Caldimonas thermodepolymerans: one gene and its partner. The protein of the gene in region 1 interacts with the protein of each later gene in a pairwise test. Links are inferred from orthologs where the notes say so. Each region holds a gene or a part of one and is shown on either strand. Other genes may lie near its edges. The genes, in order: ruvA and ruvC.

Region 1 (3,258 bases):
TGGCCGAGGCCGAGCGCAAGCGCATCGCCGGCGACCTGCACGACGACCTGGGTGCCAAGCTGCTGACCATCGTCCATACCAGCGGCGACGAGCGCATCTCCACGCTGGCGCGCGAGGCGCTGGAGGAGATGCGCCTGTCGGTGCGGGGCCTGACCGGCAAGCCGGTCAAGATCGCCGACGCGCTGGCCGACTGGCGCGCCGAGGTGGTTTCGCGGCTCGGGCAGGCCGCGGTGCAGGTCGAGTGGCAGACCGCGCACGAGAACGACGAGCGCCACCTCTCGGCGCGTGCCTACGTGCAGACCACGCGCATCCTGCGCGAGGCGATCAGCAACATCATCAAGCACAGCGGCGCCAGCGCCTGCACGATCCGCTGCGTGATCGACGAGGTCGACTTCAACCTGGTGATCCAGGACAACGGCCGCGGCATCCCGCTGGAGCTGGACGGCAAGCTCGACCGCGGCCACGGCATGGCCAGCATGAAGCGCCGCGCCAAGCAGCTGGCCGGGCAATGCCTGGTCGAATCCGGTCCCGGGTTCGGCACCGTGATCCGGCTGACACTGCCGCTGTGATCCGGCGTGGCCGTGCGGCCACGCTCCCCCATCGGAACGATGCGCCGGTGCCGCCTGGCGCTGGTACCATCGACAGCACCTGTTTCTCTTGCGGGGCGGGCGCCGGTGCCCGCGCTGACGATGCACATCCTCCTGCTCGAAGACCTTCCCGAGATCCGCCTGTGGCTCAAGACCCTGGTGATGCAGGTCTTTCCTTCGGCGCGGGTGTCCGAAAGCGCGCGCGTGCACGATGCCTTGGAGCAGATCACCGCGCTGCGGTTCGACCTGGCCCTGATCGACCTGGGCCTGCCTGACGGCTCGGGCGTCGAGGTGGTGGCGGCCCTGCGCGAATCCCAGCCGGAGGCGCAGTCGGTGGTGGTGACCATCCACGACGACGACGATCACCTGTTCCCGGCCCTGCAGGCCGGCGCCTTCGGTTACCTGCTCAAGGAGCAGCCCAAGGACCAGCTCGCCGAGCAGCTGCAGCGCATCACCCAGGGCGAGCCGCCGCTGTCGCCGTCGATCGCCCGGCGCGTGATCGCCTACTTCGCGTCCCAGGCGCGCACCCAGCCGGCCGAGACCGAGCCGCTGCTGCCCACGGTGCAGCTGACCGAGCGCGAGAACGAGGTGCTGCTGCGCGTGGCCAAGGGCTTCACGCTGCCCGAGATCGGCGTGCAGCTGGGCCTGTCGCGGCACACGATCGCCGACTACGTCAAGCAGATCTACCGCAAGCTCAACGTGTCGTCGCGGGCCGAAGCCGCCCTCGAGGCGCAGCGCCTCGGCCTGTTCCGCCGCACGCCCCGCTGAGGCCGCCGGGCCGATAATCGGCCGATGATCGGTCGTTTGACGGGCGTGATCGCGGAGAAGGCCCCTCCGCAGGTGCTGATCGATGTCCAGGGCGTCGGCTACGAGGTCGACGTGCCGATGAGCACCTTCTACAACCTGCCCAACCTGGGCGAGCGCGTGACCCTGCTCACGCATTTCGTCGTGCGCGAGGACGCGCAGATCCTGTTCGGCTTCGGCACGGCCGCCGAACGCGACACCTTCCGCCAGCTGATCCGCATCTCCGGCGTCGGGCCGCGCACGGCGCTGGCGATCCTGTCGGGCCTGAGCGTCTCGGACCTGGCGCAGGCGGTCAGCCTGCAGGAAGCCGGCCGCCTGGTGAAGGTGCCCGGCATCGGCAAGAAGACCGCCGAGCGCCTGCTGCTCGAGCTCAAGGGCAAGCTGGGGCCGGACCTCGCCCAGCCGGCCGCGGCCCTCAACGACGCACAGGCCGACGTGCTGCAGGCGCTGGTGGCGCTGGGCTACAGCGAGAAGGAGGCCGCCGCGGCGCTGAAGGCGTTGCCGCCGGACGTGGGCGTGAGCGACGGCATCAAGCTCGCCCTCAAGGCGCTGACAAGGTGAGCCGCCCATGAGCATCCAGACCGACGACTTCACCCCGCCGCCGCGCCAGCGCGTCGTCGCGGCCACCGCCAGCTCGCCGAACGAGGAGGCGATCGAGCGCGCCCTGCGCCCCAAGGGCCTGGACGAGTACGTGGGCCAGACCAAGGCGCGCGAGCAGCTGGAGATCTTCATCGGCGCCGCGAAGAAGCGCGGCGAGGCGCTCGACCACGTGCTGCTGTTCGGCCCGCCGGGCCTGGGCAAGACCACGCTGAGCCACATCATCGCGCACGAGCTGGGCGTGAACCTGCGCCAGACCTCCGGCCCGGTGCTGGAGAAGCCCAAGGACCTTGCCGCGCTGCTGACCAACCTCGAGCGCAACGACGTCCTGTTCATCGACGAGATCCACCGGCTCAGCCCGGTGGTCGAGGAAATCCTCTACCCGGCGCTGGAGGACTACCAGATCGACATCATGATCGGCGAGGGGCCGGCGGCGCGCTCGATCAAGCTCGACCTGCAGCCCTTCACGCTGGTCGGCGCCACCACCCGCGCGGGCATGCTGACCAACCCGCTGCGCGACCGCTTCGGCATCGTCGCGCGGCTGGAGTTCTACACCGCCGACGAGCTCGCGCGCATCGTCACCCGCTCGGCCGGGCTGCTGGGCGCGCCCATCGACCCGGCCGGCGCGCTGGAGATCGCGCGCCGCTCGCGCGGCACGCCCCGCATCGCCAACCGCCTGCTGCGCCGGGTGCGCGACTACGCCGAGGTCAAGGGCGACGGCCGCATCACCAAGGCCATGGCCGACCAGGCGCTGGCCATGCTGGACGTCGACCCGCTCGGCTTCGACGTGATGGACCGCAAGCTGCTCGAAGCCGTGATCCACAAGTTCGACGGCGGCCCGGTCGGCCTGGACAACCTGGCCGCGGCGATCGGCGAGGAGCGCGACACCATCGAGGACGTCATCGAGCCCTACCTGATCCAGCAGGGCTACCTGCAGCGCACCCCGCGCGGGCGGGTCGCGACGCTGGCCGCCTACCGCCACCTCGGCATCGCGCCGCCGGGCCGCGCGGACGCGGGCGGCGACCTGTTCGAGGGCTGACCCGGCGCTTCGTCAGCGGCCGCTGGCCGCGGCCCCGGCCGCCTGCGACGCAGCCTCGCTGCCCGAGGCGGCCGGCGTGCCGCTGCACAGCTGCCCCACCACCCACAGCCCGGCGGTGATGGCCAGCGCCCCGCCGGCCAGGGCGCCGGGCGACAGCGCGTGCGCCTGCCACAGCCACCAGGCGGTCGCGCCCAGCAACAGCAGGAACAGCACCGCCGCCGCCCACTGCGC
Region 2 (3,028 bases), 2.3 Mb from region 1 along the record:
CATGCCCCGGTTGCGACGGTCGCCCTTACAGAGCCCGCAGTGGTAAGGTGAACCGGCCCGGCCTGCCCGGGCCTCAAAGAGAGATCGAGGCATGGACGCCTATCTGCTTGACTGGGCCAACCTGCTGCTGCGCTGGGCCCACGTGATCACCGCGATCGCGTGGGTCGGGTCTTCCTTCTACTTCGTCTTCCTGGACAACAGCCTCACCCCGCCGACCGACCCGGACCTCAGGGCCAAGGGCGTCGACGGCGAGCTGTGGGCGGTGCACGGCGGCGGCTTCTACCACCCGCAGAAGTACCTGGTCGCGCCGAAGCAGCTGCCCGAGAAGCTGCACTGGTTCTACTGGGAGAGCTATTCCACCTGGCTGACCGGCTTCGCGCTGTTCACGGTGCTGTACCTCTTCAACGCCGGCACCTTCCTGGTCGACAAGACCGTGCACGACTGGTCGCCGGGCATGGCGGTGGCCGGCGCCCTGGCCTTCCTGGTGGTGTTCTGGCTGGTCTACGACGCGGTGTGCCGCCTGTTCGGCCAGCGCCGCCACGGCGACCTGATCGTCGGCGTGCTGGTGTTCGCGGTCGTGGTGCTGGCGTCGTGGCTGGCCTGCCAGCTGTTCGCGGGCCGTGCGGCCTTCCTGCTGGTCGGCGCGATGATGGCCACGGCGATGAGCGCCAACGTGTTCTTCTGGATCATTCCCGGCCAGCGCAAGGTGATCGCGCAGATGAAGGCCGGCCAGCCGGTCGACCCGATCCACGGCCAGCGCGGCAAGCAGCGCAGCGTGCACAACACCTACTTCACGCTGCCGGTGCTGGTGGCGATGATCAGCAACCACTACGGCATGCTCTACGCGCACGAGCACAACTGGCTGGTGCTGGTGCTGGTGATGCTGGCCGGCGCGCTGATCCGCCACTTCTTCGTCGCACGCCACCAGGCCAAGGTGCAGGGCGTGCGCCCGCCCTGGGGCGCGGCGCTGGCCGGCGTGGTGCTGCTGGCGGGCGTGGCGGCGTGGATCGCGCCCGAGCCCCGCACCGAAGCCACGGTCTCGCTGCCGCCGCCGTCGTACGCCGAGGTGCGCACGGTGATCGACCAGCGCTGCGTGCTGTGCCACAACGAGCAGCTGCAGAACAAGAACGTCGCGCTGCACACGGCCGAGCTGCTCGGGCGCCATGCGCAGTCGGTGTACCAGCAGGTGGCGGTGCAGCGCACCATGCCGCTGAACAACGCCACCGGCATGACCGACGAGGAGCGCGCGCTCGTCGCGCGCTGGTTCCAGGCCGGCGCGCCGACCGAGTGAGGCCGCCGCGGGGCGGGCGGCCCCTTCAGTAGGTGCGCCCGCCCTTGTAGTGCCCGTGCGTGCGGCGGTTGAGCTGGCCGCCGGCACGGGTGAGGGCTGCGAACGAGGCACCCGCGTGGGCGTGGCAGATCGCCAGCCCCAGTGCGTCGGCCGCGTCCTTGCTGGGCAGGCCGGGCAGCTTGAGCAGCCGCGCGACCATCTCCTGGATCTGCTCCTTGCGCGCCAGCCCGTGGCCGGTGATGGCCTTCTTCATCTGCAGCGCGGTGTATTCGTTGACCGGCAGGTCGCAGCTCACCAGGCCGGCCAGCGCGGCACCGCGCGCCTGGCCGAGCAGCAGCGTCGACTGCGGGTTGACGTTGACGAACACGATCTCGACCGAGGCTACGTTGGGCTGGTAGCGGTTCACCACCTCGCGCACGCCCTCGAAGATGATCTTCAGCCGAGCCGGCAGGTCGCCCTGCGCGGCGTCGCGCGTCTTGATCGTGCCGCTGGCCACGTAGTGCAGGTGCGGGCCCTCGACGTCCACCACGCCGAAGCCGGTGGTCTGCAGGCCGGGGTCGATGCCGAGCACGCGCAGGGCCTGGATTTCCGTGGGCGGGGTGCGGGGCATCACAGCTTGAAGTACCAGCGTACGGAATGGAAGAACACCGGGGCAGCGAAGCAGATCGGCGCGACCCGGTCCAGCAGCCCGATGCCGCCGGTGACCAGCCGGCCCTCGCCGCCGAAGGAATGCACGCCCGCGTCCTTCTTCAGTGCCTTCATCACGAAATGCCCCAGGGTGCCGGCGGTGCAGGCGATCAGCGCCATCGCGAAGGCCTGCCCGGCCTTGAACGGGGTGATCCAGTAGAGGAACGCGCCGATCACGCTGCCGCCGAGCACGCCGTTGAGCGCGGCGCGCCACGAGAACGAGGCGCTGATGCGCGGCGCCACCGGCGCCAGCCGGTAGTGTCGCGCCACGTAGCTCATCAGCAGCATGCAGGATTGCACCACCATCACCAGGAAGAACAGCAGGAAGGCGCCGCGTTCCTCGTACTTGGGGAAGTCGAGCAGCAGCAGGGCGGGGGCGTGGCTGAGACCATACACGCACACCATGATGCCCCACTGGATCTTGGCGTTGCGTTCGAGGAAACGCTCGGGGTCGTTGGCCAGCGCGCTGATCACCGGGATCACGAAGAACACGTAGACCGGGATGAACACCGAGAACAGGTTGAAGTAGCGCGCCGCCACCAGGTAGTACTGCAGCGGCAGCACGATGAAGAAGGCCAGGATCAGCCCCCGGTGGTCGCCGCGCCGCGTGTGCGCCAGCGTGATGAACTCGCGCAGCGCGAGGAACGACACCAGCCCGAACAGGATCACCGAGCCGACGCTGCCGGACACCCAGGCGATCCAGAACACCGTGACCATCACCCAGGAGGTGCGCAGCTGCTTCTTGAAGCGGTCCACGCGCGCCAGCGCGGTGGCGTCGGCGGCGCGCAGGCTCATCACCATGCCCGCCACGGTGGCGAGCAGCAGCAGCCCGAACACGATCACGAACAGCAGGGCGATCTGCTCGCTGGCCGACCAGGCCCGCATCTGCCGGAACAGGTTCATCTCACGCCGCCCTCTCGATGCGCCGCAGGGCGATCACGGCCTCGCGGGCCCGCTCCAGGAAGGCGCGCTTGTCCTCGCCGGGCAGCAGCTGCATCGGCGCGCCGAAGGTCACCGAGCACAGGATCGGCACCGGCACCACCTCGCCCT

What was found.
Region 2: the proteins of ruvA (region 1) and ruvC interact in binary tests that used the Escherichia coli proteins (3 or more experiments, as listed by UniProt). The link is inferred for Caldimonas thermodepolymerans from one-to-one orthologs.

What each region holds. Positions count from the first base shown.
Region 1 is NZ_CP064338.1:3,268,238-3,271,495, reverse strand. What follows is about bases 221-3,165. They hold ruvA (Holliday junction branch migration protein RuvA), read left to right. Parts: upstream 221-1,379; coding sequence 1,380-1,952; downstream 1,953-3,165. Other genes in these bases: IS481_RS15385 (sterol desaturase family protein), read right to left, coding at 3,040-3,165; ruvB (Holliday junction branch migration DNA helicase RuvB), read left to right, coding at 1,960-3,027; IS481_RS15400 (response regulator), read left to right, coding at 690-1,355; IS481_RS15405 (sensor histidine kinase), read left to right, coding at 221-569. Outside these bases: more of IS481_RS15405, read left to right, coding at 1-220; more of IS481_RS15385, read right to left, coding at 3,166-3,258. UniProt on the Escherichia coli protein: The RuvA-RuvB-RuvC complex processes Holliday junction (HJ) DNA during genetic recombination and DNA repair.
Region 2 is NZ_CP064338.1:995,348-998,375, forward strand. Bases 93-2,807 are described here. They hold ruvC (crossover junction endodeoxyribonuclease RuvC), read right to left. Parts: upstream 1,869-2,807; coding sequence 1,317-1,868; downstream 93-1,316. Other genes in these bases: IS481_RS04870 (urate hydroxylase PuuD), read left to right, coding at 93-1,291; IS481_RS04880 (phosphatidate cytidylyltransferase), read right to left, coding at 1,901-2,807. Also shown: more of IS481_RS04870, read left to right, coding at 92-92; more of IS481_RS04880, read right to left, coding at 2,808-2,881; IS481_RS04885 (lysophospholipid acyltransferase family protein), read right to left, coding at 2,883-3,028.